DNA from 2 places in the Photorhabdus viridis genome. Region 1 is predicted to be linked to the other one. Evidence: predicted binding sites of a transcription regulator. Region 1 holds the regulator's gene; the other holds the start of a gene.
What was found. The regulator sigma-54, encoded in region 1, starts transcription at its own class of promoters, with help from an activator protein. The targets are predictions, from matches to a motif close to GTTGGCACANNTTTCGCTNT.
Positions count from the first base shown of each region.

Region 2: a site for sigma-54 is predicted at 2,056-2,075, ahead of glnK (P-II family nitrogen regulator). Genes of this name have one in related genera too.

Region 1 covers NZ_JBEJZY010000061.1:9,404-16,818, reverse strand. The annotation lists gene ABR397_RS20320 (helix-turn-helix domain-containing protein) at 1-37, opposite strand, end outside; gene ABR397_RS20315 (hypothetical protein) at 68-193, opposite strand; gene rnk (nucleoside diphosphate kinase regulator) at 868-1,278, opposite strand; gene npr (PTS phosphocarrier protein NPr) at 1,464-1,736, opposite strand; gene rapZ (RNase adapter RapZ) at 1,736-2,587, opposite strand; gene ptsN (PTS IIA-like nitrogen regulatory protein PtsN) at 2,665-3,132, opposite strand; gene hpf (ribosome hibernation promoting factor) at 3,257-3,544, opposite strand; gene rpoN (RNA polymerase factor sigma-54) at 3,568-5,007, opposite strand; gene lptB (LPS export ABC transporter ATP-binding protein) at 5,035-5,760, opposite strand; gene lptA (lipopolysaccharide ABC transporter substrate-binding protein LptA) at 5,767-6,300, opposite strand; gene lptC (LPS export ABC transporter periplasmic protein LptC) at 6,281-6,859, opposite strand; gene kdsC (3-deoxy-manno-octulosonate-8-phosphatase KdsC) at 6,880-7,415, opposite strand, start outside.
Region 2 covers NZ_JBEJZY010000031.1:36,100-43,514, forward strand. The annotation lists gene ABR397_RS14435 (SmdA family multidrug ABC transporter permease/ATP-binding protein) at 1-163, shown strand, start outside; gene ABR397_RS14440 (SmdB family multidrug efflux ABC transporter permease/ATP-binding protein) at 156-1,940, shown strand; gene glnK (P-II family nitrogen regulator) at 2,117-2,455, shown strand; gene amtB (ammonium transporter AmtB) at 2,478-3,761, shown strand; gene tesB (acyl-CoA thioesterase II) at 3,834-4,697, opposite strand; gene ABR397_RS14460 (YbaY family lipoprotein) at 4,949-5,395, shown strand; RNA gene ffs (signal recognition particle sRNA small type) at 5,526-5,622, shown strand; gene ABR397_RS14470 (HHA domain-containing protein) at 5,706-5,909, opposite strand; gene ABR397_RS14475 (efflux RND transporter permease subunit) at 6,959-7,415, opposite strand, start outside.

The DNA.
Region 1 (7,415 bases):
CAGCGATAATATCGGCGGTATGCCAGTCTTTTTTCATATTCCTGCTTCCCTCTTTGGTGGTGGCGGTTCAAACAGGGTTCGCAGTACCGGAGAGTAACCATTCCGGCGAGGCATAGCCTCCCCTGCCTGAACCACCATAGAAGCGATAGCAGGCACACTGGTAAGAAAACAACCTTACCAGTGGGTTACTCATTCAAGGCTGCGACCCCCTGACCATCGGATTTTGCCGATGGCAGTGCTACTTTAACCGATTGTATTATCTGACTTAAGAATCAAATAAACACCTTGGTGACGGTTTGTCTTGCTGCGCTTATGACGAAATAAATGAACTTATGGCGAAAACGGCACTACACCGCACCCGCCTGCACGCTTTGGATCAAAAAATTTTTTCAGTTTTAAAATCCTACAAGGCAAACTGCCAAACCGCGCCAATACTGGTGGAGTGGGAGAAAGGATCATGACCAGAAGCCGAACTGATCTTTAAGAATTCAAGTAGGACGCGGCCTTACTGAACACATAGAGCTGAAATTAGTTGTTAAGGAATGAAACCTAATAAAACTGAGTGAATAGGATAGTTATCTGGATTTGTACCACTTGTAGCAGAAAGTATTATCCAACCTCCTTGAAAATATTGATTTACTGATTCATCTATATCAGAGCCAATGAATATTTAAGTGTCTCTTATTTCTTTAAGAATTGACAGATTGTTATTATTTTCGAACATTATAATTACCTCATAATGTATAGTGGTTAGTTGAAAAGTAATTGAAGATATAAAATTCCTGTCGCCATTTTGTCGCCATTTGGTTATCAAAGACAAAAAACCACTTGTGCGATAGTGGTTTTTTGTATTGATTTAATAGGGTTTTATCTGTGATATTCACCGGCAGCTTCTGGTTGGTAAAGTAATTCTAATACTTTGACCCGGGTTTCTTCGCCGTTTGGCAATTTCCAACTGATTTCGTCGCCAATACGAAGGCCCAATAATGCCGCTCCCAGAGGAGCCATAACAGAAAGCTGGTCTGAACTGTCTTGTAGTGACGCAGGGTAAACCAGAGTGCGCACTCGCTCTTCACTGCTTGTCAGATCAAGGAAACGAACCCGGCTATTCATAGTCACAACATCGGATGGAATTTCTGCTGGAGGTACAATCTCTGCACGATCCAGCTCCTCATTCAAAGCGTCAGCGATACTAGTATCTGCAAACGCTGGCTGTTCCAACAGGGAATCTAAACGTTCTGCGTCTAATTCGTTGATGATAATTGCTGGTTTAGTCATACCACACTCCAAATGGAATCCAACACAAAATAACACCCCGCACCGTGAGGAGGGGGGTGTTATTTAAAATGATTAACCTGATAGTAGGCTGTTCTTACTGGAAAAGAAAGAGATCATGATCACGAACTGTTTTGTGCTGCTAATGAAAGCAGTTAAGAACATGATAAGCCGAGGAGTGGGTGGTGTTATTCTTCGTCAAATCCTGCATCAAATAGATTAATGATAGCGGCAAGAGCCTGCTCTTCATCTGGACCACTGGCTTCAACTTCAATATAGCTGCCTTTTTCTGAATCCAGCATCAGCATGGCAATCACGCTGCTGGCTTCAGCTTCAACATGGCTATCATTGCGCAAGACAACATGAGACTCAAAGAGCTGTACCAGATCATACAGCTTCATTGCTGGCCGGGCGTGCATTCCCAGCCGGTTTTTGATTTCAAGTTTCTGTTTGACAGTCATTATTTCCGCTTTTCGAGAGTACGGTGGCGTGACTGTACGTTTTTGCCACGGGAGCGGAAATAGTCAGCCAGCTGCTCTGCCACATAAACAGAACGGTGTTTACCGCCGGTGCAGCCAATCGCCACGGTCAGATAACTGCGGTTATTGGTTTCAAGCATGGGCAGCCAAAGTTCAAGATAACTGCGGGTCTGATAGATGAAGTTATGCACTTCCGTATGACGGTCGAGAAAAGCGGCTACGGGACGATCAAGACCGGTCATTGGCCGTAGCTTTGGATCCCAGTGTGGGTTTGGCAGGAAACGTACATCAAAAACATAGTCGGCATCAATTGGAATGCCATGTTTGAAGCCGAAGGATTCAAACACCATGGTCAGCTCACGTTCCCGTTTGCCCAGCAGACGGGTCCTCAGCATCTCTGCCAATTCATGGACTGACATTTCGGAAGTGTCAATAATCAGATCTGCCCTTGAACGAAGTGGCTCCAGCAGATCGCTTTCTTGATCAATCGCGCTTTCCAGAGAAAGGTTTTTGCTTGATAGTGGATGGAGACGGCGGGTATCGCTGTAACGGCGGATTAGCGTATTACGGTCAGCATCAAGAAACAGTAATTGCGGTGAGAAACTGGTTGGTAGTTTAGTCAGGGCTTCTTCGAAAACTTCGGGGGATTCCGGCATGTTTCTTACATCAATACTGACAGCAGCGGAAATATCGCGGTCAGCCAGCGTATTGGCTAATTCCGGCAGCAACACTACCGGCAAGTTGTCTACACAATAAAAACCCATATCTTCCAGTGCGCGCAAGGCAACGGATTTACCCGAACCGGAACGGCCACTGACTATCATCAGCACCATGAGGCGACTCCCCTTAATTTCTCAGTGGTTATTATTATGAGCCACTGTTATCTGTTGCTCTCCATTCATTGCAACAGCTATTCAGTGATAATTGCGTAAAGTTCTTCATCACTTTGTGCCGATCTTAAACGGCGACAGAGATTTTTGTCTGCAAGGCGTTTAGCAATTAATGACAATGTGTGTAAGTGTGTCTGGCATTGATCGTTTGGAACCAGTAAAGCAAACAGCAAATCGACTGGCTGATTATCAATGGCATCGAAAGCAATAGGGTGTTCCAGATTGAGGAAAACGCCAACAGCTTGATCTGAGCTTTCTTCATCCAGTTTACCGTGAGGGATAGCAATACCACTGCCAATTCCAGTAGTGCCTACTTTTTCTCTGGTCAATATTGCTTCGAATACGATATTCTCGGGTAGTTTAAGCCGTTTAGATGCCAGCTCACTGATAATCTCTAAAGCCCGTTTTTTGCTCGAACAATGTACGTTATTACGCGTACATTCGAGGGAAAGTACAGAGCTTAGTAGTAAATCTGCTTGGTTATTCATTTTTCTATTCGCTTAGGTGCTTAATTGATACCGGATGCCATAGATTAGCTGTGGCATCCGGTATTTGTGCACTGTTTTACAGCAAAACTCCGCTGTTTTTACTACAGCTATTGTTAAATAACTGTTAATGTTGTCTCAGTTTATCTTTATGTTTGGTTAATTGACGAGCCAGTTTATCGACCAGTCCATCAATTGCTGCATACATATCTTCATGTTCTGAGGATGCGTGCAACTCGCCTCCGTTAATATGTACCGTGGCTTCGGCGATTTGTTGTACCTTTTCCACACGGAGGATTACCTGAGTCAGGTTGATCCTGTCGAAATATTGATCCAGCTTGCTGCATTTTGCAGTGATAATGTCGCGTAATGCATCAGTAATTTCAATATTGTGGCCGGTTATTTTGAGTTGCATATTGTCTTCCTTCTCTGTTCATTTCAAACCAGACGTTTACGTTGGTTTGATGGCGGAATGGATAACGACTCTCGATATTTTGCGACAGTCCGTCGGGCAACCATAATGCCTTGATCGGCTAGCATACTCGTCAGTTTGCTGTCACTTAATGGTTTGGCGGAGTTCTCCGCTGCTACCAGTTTTTTCACCAAAGCCCGTATTGCAGTTGAAGAGGCTTCGCCTCCACTTTCTGTATTAACATGGCTGGAGAAAAAATACTTCAATTCAAAAATGCCACGTGGGCTGTGCAGGAATTTTTGGGTAGTCACCCTGGAAATGGTAGATTCATGCATATCGACCTGGAAGGCAATATCTGCCAAAACCATGGGCTTCATATATTCTTCGCCATGCTCAAAAAATTCCTGTTGCTGTTCTACAATGCAGCGTGTAACTTTCAGCAGAGTGTCATTTCGGCTTTCCAGGCTTTTGATAAGCCATTTAGCTTCCTGTAGGTTATTGCGGATAAACTGGCTGTCACTTTCATTGTGTGTATGTTGCCCAAACTCCGCATAATGCTGATTAATGTGTAAACGCGGAATACTATCTGTATTCAATTCTACTTGCCAGTGTTCACTCTCTTTTCGAACCAGCACATCAGGGATGACATACTCTGATTCACCTGTGTTTACCGCCAAGCCAGGCCTTGGCTCAAGTGACTGAATTAAATCAATCACTTCTTTCAGTGTATCTTCTTTCAAGCGACTTAAACGGATTAAATTGCGGAAATCCCGATTACCCAGTAGCTCCAGATGTTCGCAGACGATCAGTTTCGCCTCTTTCAGATAAGGTGTTTCTGGTGGAAACATTGATAGCTGGATCAGTAGACAATCTTTCAGGTCACGGGCAGCGACACCGATAGGATCAAAATGTTGTACCTGTTTGAGCACGGTTTCCACTTCTGTCAGAGTCAGTTGATCGTCGCCAATGCTAGCAAGGATATCCTCCAGTGGTACAGTAAGGTAGCCTGTATCATCTACAGCATCAATGATTGATGTAGCAATTGCTGCATCTGTTTCCGTGAAAGGGGTCAGCCCTGCCTGCCACATCAAATAGTCTTGCAGGGTTTGGGCTGTTTCACCTTGGTAAAGAGGCAGGTCGTCATCACTATAGTCATTACGTGTACCGGAAGGTGTACCAGCTGTATAAATTTCATCCCAGCTGGCATCCAGTGGCAACTCATCTGGCATATCCTTTTGTTGCAGGGCATCAAGCGTATCCATAACGTCAGTTTCGTTGTCGGGAGATTCCTGATTACTGATTTCTTGATGATCTTCATCCTGCTCAAGCAAAGGGTTCATTTCTAACGCTTGCTGTATTTCCTGTTGAAGTTCAAGCGTAGAAAGTTGCAACAAACGAATGGCTTGTTGGAGCTGTGGTGTCATAGCCAGTTGCTGACTGAGCCTGAGTTGCAAACTTTGCTTCATAGCGTTAAATTAATTCTCCTGGCTGAATTAGAGCCGGAAACCTTCGCCTAAATAAACGCGCTTCACCTGTTCATTATTGAGGATATCATTCGGTGTGCCGTGAGCAATCAGCTGCCCTTGGCTGACAATATAAGCACGCTCACAGACATCCAATGTTTCACGGACGTTATGGTCTGTGATCAGGACGCCTAGCCCGTAATCTCTCAAATGCTGAATAATTTTTTTGATATCGATTACTGAGATTGGATCTACGCCGGCGAAAGGTTCATCCAGCAAAATAAATTTAGGATTGGCTGCCAGCGCGCGGGCAATCTCTACGCGGCGACGCTCACCACCGGAAAGTGATTGACCCAAATTGTCCCGTAGGTGGCTGATATGGAATTCCTCCATCAGCTCTTCGGCCCGTTCTTTCCGTTGTTTCTGAGTCAGATCCTGACGGATCTCCAATACGGCCATCAGATTGTCGAATACGCTCAGACGGCGGAAAATAGAAGCTTCCTGAGGCAAGTAGCCAATACCACGGCGCGCCCGTTCGTGAAGTGGCAGCAGGCTGATATCTTCGCCATCAATGGTAATTGTCCCGGTATCCCGTGAAACAATGCCTACGACCATATAAAAAGTCGTGGTTTTCCCTGCGCCGTTAGGACCAAGCAGGCCAACAATTTCACCGGAGTTCACGTTTAAGCTGACATTTTCAACGACTTTACGGCCTTTGTAAGCTTTTGCCAGGTTTTCTGCGTTTAGTATTGCCATATCTCGTTATTTACTCTTGTTGTTAACCGCAGGGCTTTCTTCTTGTAACTGAGAAGGTAACAAAACAGTTGTCACTCGTTTACCTTTGTCACTGAACGCTTCCATTTGCTGGGTTGGGACTAGGTAAGTGATACGGTCGCCTTTTATATTGCTGTCTAACTGTTCCAGATAGGCGTTGCCAGTCAGTGTAACCAGCTCCTTATCCATTTCGTAACGCATTTTGGCGCCGCGGCCTTTGATTGGTTTACCGCTGTCCTGTAACTGATAGAAAGTGACCGGATTACCAAATGCCTCAACAACCATTTTTTTAGAATCGCCATCCGGGCGGGTCACAACAACTTTGTCAGCGTGGATATCAATAGAGCCCTGTTTAACGATCACGTTTTCTGTAAATGTGGCAGTGTTCCCGGTCATGTCAAGGGATTGTTTAACGGAATCAATAGAAATTGGCTTCTGGGTGTCATCTTTCAGTGCCAGAGCGGGAAGGCTGACTGTAAAAATGGCACTAGCAATAAGAGCATTACGGATTCTGTTGTTCATGTTGGATTTCATAGTAGGTGTTAACCTTTTCAATCAGTTCAGCGGTTTTGTTCCGCAGATTGCCACGCATTTTCATTCCGACGGACTTCAATCCTACGCCAATCAGTGTGACCTGATCGTCGGATGAAACATCCTGAGTTACCAGATTGACGATAGCATTTTCTGTGGTCATACGCTGTAATTGTGTCGTATCAGTCAGGCTGTCAACCTGCACATCTCCGTAAAGATAGAGCATTCTGTCGTTGGTCAGTTTGGCTTTGTTCGCACGAACTGTCCATGTAGCAATGGCATTTGAGTCATATGTTGTTAATACCGGCTTGGTAAACCAAGTAAGTTTTGACTCAGTATAATTCTGGACGTCATCAGCGACCAGTTTGTATGTCAGCTTACCCGTAGGATCATAAACAAAGGTTATGGTTTCCTGGCTTTGGTATGTTGGCAGACTATTATCTGTATCAGAAGATGAGTTAGTCTCATCTGAATCAGATAAGTTCCAACCAATTAACGCCAGGGTGATTAACGTCAGTATTATAGCCAGCCAGGATTTGATTTTATCCATTCTCGTTTCGCTTCAACCTACTATATTGATAATCCTTTGGCCTCTTCCAGTTTATTCTGAGCGAAAAGCACCAAATCACAAAGTTCTCTTACCGCACCGCGACCCCCAGCAATCTGGGTGACATAATGTGCTTTTGGTAATAGCAGTGGATGCGCGTCTGCCACAGCGACAGATAAGCCCACTTGTTCCATGACCGGCCAGTCAATCAGATCATCACCGATGTAAGCAACCTGTTCTGGTGTTAGCTCCAGTTTATCTAACAGTTCTCTATACGCCAAAACCTTATCGCTTTGTCCTTGGTAAAGATGTGTAATGCCCAGTGTGTTTGCTCGATCTTCCAGCAATTTTGCCCGACGGCCGGTAATAATAGCGACTTCGATTCCTGAAGTGATCAGGCAACGAATCCCGTAGCCATCACGAACGTTAAACGTTTTCAATTCTTCGCCGTTATTGCCCATATATATCAGGCCGTCAGACATCACGCCATCAACGTCGCAAATCAGCAGACGGATTCTACCGGCTTTTTCAATAATGTCTTTATTAACTGGACCATAAC
Region 2 (7,415 bases), on a different contig from region 1:
TGCTGATAATATTCTGGTGATGCAGCAGGGTTCTGTTATACATCAGGGACGGCATCAGCAACTGGCGGAGCAGCCAGGATGGTATCGTGATATGTATCATTATCAACAGCTTGAAGCAGCATTGGATGACGGGGAAACCACTGAGGGAGATCAAGATGACTAAGGTTCGCCGATTGTGGCCGTCTCTGAAACGTTTGCTGGTTTATGGAAAAAATTATCGTAAGCCGTTGGGGCTGGCGCTGCTAATGCTGTGGGGGGCTGCAATTGCGGAAGTAAGTGGTCCGATTTTGATTAGTTACTTTATCGATAATATGGTTGCAACGGGTAATATGCCGGCAGGAGTGATTATTGGGCTGTCTGTAACCTTTATTGTTCTGCAACTGATTACGGCCGCATTACACTATTTCCAGACTTTATTGTTCAATCAAGTGTCAGTTGATGTGGTTCAGCAACTTCGTACTGATGTGATGAATGCAGCATTGCGTCAGCCTTTGAGTGCTTTTGATAATCAACCGGTAGGGCAATTGATTTCCCGTGTAACGAACGACACAGAGGTCATTAAAGATCTTTATGTCAATGTGGTTCCTACGGTATTCCGGAGTATAGCGTTGATTGGTGCGATGATGATAGCCATGTTTGTGCTCGAATGGCGTATGGCACTGATTGCAATGCTTATTTTTCCTGTCGTGTTGATTGTCATGGCGATATATCAGCATCTAAGTACGCCAATTGTCAGGCAGGTACGCAGTTATTTAGCTGATATTAATGATAATTTTAATGAAGTTATCAATGGAATGAGTGTTGTTCAGCAGTTCCGGCAGCAGGCTCGTTTTGGTGAACGTATGTTGTCAACAAATCGTGCTCATTTTAAAGCGAGAATGCAGGCGTTGCGATTAGATGGGATGTTATTACGTCCATTGCTGAGTTTATTGTCAACTATGGTGCTGTGTGGTCTTATTGTGTTGTTTGGGTTCAGTGGAGCAGGAGTGATTGGTGTCGGGGTATTGTATGCTTTTATCAATTATCTTGGGCGGTTGAATGAACCACTAATCGAACTGACCTCTCAACAATCAATCCTGCAACAGGCTGTAGTTTCTGGTGAGAGGATATTTGAATTAATGGATAGCCCTCAACAAGGTTATGGAATGGATAGTCAACCACTATCCAGTGGTCGAATTGATATAGAAAATGTCAGTTTTTCCTATCGGGATGACAAAATAGTTTTACAAGATATTAATTTACAGGTTCCGGATTATGGTTTTATTGCTTTGGTTGGTCATACCGGTAGTGGAAAAAGTACGCTGGCAAATTTACTGATGGGATATTACCCGTGGCAGAAAGGGGAGATTTACCTTGATGGCCGGCCTGTGTCGTCTCTGTCTCATTCGGTGTTACGTAATGGTGTGGCAATGGTTCAGCAGGATCCAGTCGTTCTCGCTGACTCTTTCTTTAATAATGTTACGCTTGGTCGGAATATTTCAGAAGAGAAAGTTTGGCAGGTACTGAAAACTGTGCAATTAGCTGAGTTAGTGCGTACGCTTCCTGATGATCTTCATACCATCTTGGGAGAACAGGGTAATACGTTGTCAGCCGGCCAAAAACAATTGCTTGCTATGGCGAGAGTGTTAGTGCAAGCACCGCAAATTTTGATCCTTGATGAAGCGACAGCAAATATTGATTCTGGTACGGAACAGGCGGTACAACAGGCTTTACGATTAATTCGCCAGCAAACAACATTGATCGTGATTGCTCACCGTTTGTCCACGATTGTGGAGGCTGATACTATTCTGGTGCTGCATCGTGGTGCAGTTGTTGAGCAAGGACACCATCAACAATTATTGGTAAGACGTGGACGTTACTATCAGATGTATCAGTTACAACAAGTGAGTGATACATTAAATGAATGTGGCACAATCTCTGAGAAAGAGGTGGTGATTTAACCATATTTGCACTAATTTGGTGCATTAACGGGAGAGGACATTCGTTGCTCTCCCTATTTTTCTTTCTGTAATTTATATTCACCTTATAATTAATTGATTTTTATATATTTTAATTTCTGGCACACCCTTTGCTACTTACTTATTGCAAACACAATAGCCGGATGGCGGGGGGATATATGAAGCTCATTACGACAATTATAAAACCATTTAAATTGGAGGATATTAGGGAGGTTCTCTCTGGTCTTGGTGTTCAAGGATTGACCATAACAGAGGTAAAAGGATTTGGTCGCCAAAAAGGGCATGCGGAGCTTTATCGTGGAGCTGAATATAGCGTCAATTTTTTACCTAAGGTAAAGATAGATATTGCTGTAGCAGATGAGTTAGTTGAGGAGGTAATTCATGCGATTCAGCAATCGGCTTTCACCGGAAAAGTTGGCGACGGTAAAATTTTTGTCATCGAATTACAACAGGTTATCCGTATCAGAACAGGCGAGATTAATGATGCGGCACTGTAAGTCACTGATAGAGACTATATATATGAAAAAACAATTCTCTGTGGCTACCGGTGTTGTGGCCAGTTTTTTACCATCATTATCTCAGGCAGCGGAAGGTGTTGCTGATAGAGCTGATAATGCCTTTATGATGATTTGTACAGTACTTGTTCTGTTTATGACAATTCCAGGAATCGCTCTATTTTATGGTGGATTGTTACGGAGTAAAAATGTTTTATCGTTGATGGCTCAGGTTATGGTGAGCTTTGCTCTGGTATGTGTATTGTGGGTGATTTACGGTTATAGTCTGGCTTTTGAGCTAGGGAATGGTTTTTTTGGTAGTTTTAGTCAAATGATGTTAAAGAATTTGGCACTTACGAACTTAAGTGGCAATTTTTATCAGTTAATTCATGTGGCATTTCAAGGTTCTTTCGCTTGTATCACAGTTGCTTTGATTATTGGCGCGTTAGGCGAGCGTATTCGCTTTTCAGCTTTGTTAATTTTCAGTGTGTTCTGGTTGACGTTTTCTTACTTGCCTATGGCGCATATGGTTTGGGGTGGTGGGATTCTTTCACAGGATGGTGCGTTGGATTTTGCTGGTGGTACAGTTGTACATATTAATGCTGCTGTAGCTGGATTGGTTGGTGCTTACTTACTGGGAAAACGTACTGGTTTTGGGAAAGAAGCATTTAAACCGCATAACTTGCCGATGGTCTTCATTGGTACTGCTATACTCTATATCGGTTGGTTTGGTTTTAATGCAGGTTCTGCTGGTGCTGCTAATGAGATCGCTGCTCTGGCATTTTTGAATACAATTGTGGCGACTGCCGCTTCTATTCTGTCATGGGTTTTTGCAGAATGGTTTTTCCGTAATAAACCTTCTCTTTTAGGGGCATGCTCAGGCTGTATTGCCGGGCTGGTTGGTATTACACCTGCTGCGGGAATGGTTGGTGTTGGTGGTGCGCTAATTATTGGATTAATCGCGGGTTTTGCTGGGCTTTGGGGAGTAGTGGCCTTAAAACGGTGGTTACGCGTTGATGATGTGTGTGATGTATTTGGTATACATGGTGTATGTGGGATCGTAGGTTGCTTCCTGACTGGCATTTTTACGGCGAAATCATTGGGCGGAACCGGTTATGCAGAGGGTATAACCATGTTGGAACAAGTGAGTATTCAGGTTTTTAGTATATTGATCTGTGTGGTTTGGTCAGTAATTGTCTCTTTTATTGCTTTTAAAATAGCAGATCTGCTGGTAGGCCTGCGGGTTACTGTTGAAATTGAAAGAGAAGGTCTGGATATTAATTCCCATGGGGAGAGTGCTTATAATTAATCTGTGATATAAACAGGCAGCAATGAGACCGTAAGTGTGATGCTGATTTCTTATTTGCTGCCCTTATTATTTTTATTTGTTCCGTTTCCTGATTAGCCCTTCTTGTACAGTGGAGGCAACAAGTACACCTTCATAATTATAAATCTGTCCACGAACAAAACCACGGGCCCCAGAAGCTGATGGACTATCTATAGCATAGAGTAACCAGTCGTCTAGTTTAAACGGACGATGGAACCACATAGAGTGGTCAATGGTTGCTATCTTAATATCTTTCTCAAGGAACCCAACACCATGTGGCTGTAATGCTGTTGGTAGGAAATTAAAATCAGAGGCATAGCCGAGCAGATATTGATGCATAAAAGGATCGGCAGGCATGTCGCCATTACTGCGGAACCAAACATAGCGTACAGGTTCTTCTGGTAGGTAATTGAATGGGCTGTAATATTTTACTGGCCTCATTTCCAGCGGGCAGGGGTGGAGAAAAATATTCTGCATCTTCTGCGGCAGCAGATGCGATATTTTTTTCGCAATTTCGTCCTGAGGGATAAGTTCTTCTGGATAGGGGACATCCGGCATCATATTCTGGTGTTCAAAACTTTCTTCATGACTTTGGAATGAGGCGGTCATATAAAAGATAGGTTTACCATTTTGAATCGCACTGACTCGCCGGGCGCTGAAACTTCCTCCATCGCGCAGGATCTCGACATCATAGACGATGGGTTTGCTACTGTCACCGGGGCGTAAGAAATAGCTATGGAAAGAGTTGCTCATCCGATCATCAACAACGGTTTGTTTGGCAGCATAAAGCGCCTGACCAATCACTTGTCCTCCGAAAACCTGAGGAAAGCCTAAATCTTTACTTTGCCCCCGGTAAATACCTTCCTCAATTTTTTCTAAGTTCATCAGATTTATCAGATTCTTTAATGACTTGCTCATAATATGCCTTTGTTTTCTATCTGGTTATCAGAGAGTACAAGAGATGATTATTGTCCCATTAATAGATGATAAATAAATAACTAAATTGTAAATGTTTTAAGTCCTGATAGTAGTGCAACAAAGAATATGAGATTAATTGAAGTTTTATATTCAAATTTTTAATCTATAATCCAGACGGTTTAGATTTAACGGTTTGATATTTCAATTTATTTTATTATTTATATAGATTAGTTAATAGTGGAGGAGTGTGTATGAAATTATGGCAGATCCCTGCGAGCGTATTACTGGCGGTTGCTTTGGTTGGGTGTAATGGTAAAGGTCCTGAAATAGCAGATACTCAGGTGGAAGTGATTGAAAATCCAGTAAAACGCTCTTTTGTTGAAGGCAATATTAATATATTGCAGCGTATTGCGTTGCCTGCGGATGCAGTTCTGACAGTAACTTTATCTGATATATCTTTGGCTGATGCGCCTTCAGTTACTCTGTCTGAGAAGGTAGAACGTTTAGGTGGGAAACAATCACCTTTCCATTTTGTTCTGCCTTACCGGCAAAACGAAATTAAGCCATATGCACGTATTGTCGTCAGTGCTTCTGTTTCGTTGCATAATCGTTTGATGTTTGTTACAGATACTGCATATGAGGTGATCAATAATGGACAGACTAAAGATATCGAAATCACGTTGAAAGCTATCAGATAATACATTTCCTTGTGTATTTACTCGTAATGTGTAATAAAGCATCATTCGGGTCTGCTTGTCTTGCTATTTAGATAGGTATGAATGATAATGGCGCCGCTTTGAAGCTAAAGCAATACGTCAATGGGGGCTCTGTTGGTTCTCCCGCAACGCTAACTTGTTAACTTGGTCAGGTCCGGAAGGAAGCAGCCATAGCAGGGGATGTGTGTGCCGGGATGTCGCTGGCAGAGCCCTCACCAGTTTTATCGATAACCCAATTAAGCCGATAGCACTTTACCGGCCCGGATCATTTTCTACCTGATGAAAAACTATTTTAGCGAACGTATTTCCACACCGAAGGTGGAATTCTATCATATAGTTTATTCATGGTCAGCTCAGCTAGTCGGTGATCCGCAGCAGAGTAGAATAGTTCAAGTTCGTCTCCTGAAAGCTCATATTTGTTCTTTTCAATCACACGTTCCAGTGTATCAATTGTAGTGCATTTTCTTAAACGCATCAGATAATCAGTTTTAGTCATAGTCGCCTTTCTTATTTAAGATATATAAAGAATTATTTAGTGAAATATTCAATCAAATTTTGCTCAGGGAGCAATTTAAATCATGTAACAGGATACTGGTTAAACATTCATTGGTTTTTTACCATTTCGTTAGTTTAGAAAAGCTAATCTTATTCGCTTCCAAACAAAGTATAAGTATATGTATTATCAAAAAATTTATCAATTCAAGTGAGAAGGCCGAAATCATCAGAATATTTTATTTTAAAGTGCTAAACTAAAATTGATATGTACTTAATCAATTCATTTAGCTTTAAATTATTCCGAGACGTAAGAATTATTTACACAACCAGTCTCGATGTACTCTGTCACTAGAGGTGCTTCCTGCCTTAGATTCTCACATCAGCATTTTAATTCAGCAATGTCATGTCATCCTAGTGAATATTCATCTATGCTATGTATCTCTCCCGTATATATATGGCATTACTTAATTTGAGTCAAACACTAAACATATGCACGTATTATAGAAATTTTCTTTCGAGAGATTATTATTATGTGCCTATAATCGTTCTTTGGGATTATTTTTCTTTTTTACAGGAAACCCTGATTTGCTTTTAGTAAATCAGAACCACCTCTTAAACAAAAACTCATACCTTAACGTAATAAACTATAAATATCGGCTAGTATATGTGAGTTAATATGTAGGCTTATATAAAACAGTATTATCCTCAGATACCCGTAACAGCAGATTATAGCCTGATGGCTACAATAATCAATGAATATAGCATCATTATTACATAAGTCACTATGTACTGGTATTGTTTTTTGTCATTTAGTGTAAAAAAAGATAAAGCAATTTTTGTCCAACAATTTTCTCGTTAATTTTATTAAAGTCAGTAATGCTTGGATTTTTAAAGATATTTTTTACTCATAAGTGGTAATTTTAATTAAATTTGGACGAATTTAAGTAAGAGTTCAGCGAGTAAATTAGTGGTCAGAATCTTTCCTGATGCAGGCAACTATTATATTTAAGAAGGCCGTTTTAACGGCCTTCTGATTATTGTTTAGTTGCATTAGTGAGATTCTGACGTAGGTTCAATCTCCTCAGCTTTCTTACTAAAACGTCGTCTGATAACGACAAAGAACACAGGTACGAAAAAGATAGCCAGCGAGGTTGCAGCAATCATTCCGCCCAATACCCCGGTACCCACTGCGTTTTGAGAGCCGGAGCCTGCACCATTACTCAGTACTAGAGGGATAACACCCAGCATAAATGCCAGTGATGTCATTAGGATTGGGCGAAGACGCATTCTTACGGCATCTAGCGTAGCTTCTATCAACCCTTTTCCTTCTTTTTCCATCAGGTCTTTAGCGAACTCAACGATTAGGATTGCGTTCTTTGCCGATAAGCCGATGGTAGTCAGTAAGCCAACTTTAAAGTAAACATCGTTATCCAAGCCTCGGAATGTTGTTGCTAACAAGGCTCCAATGATACCCAGTGGTACTACCAGCATAACTGAGAATGGAATT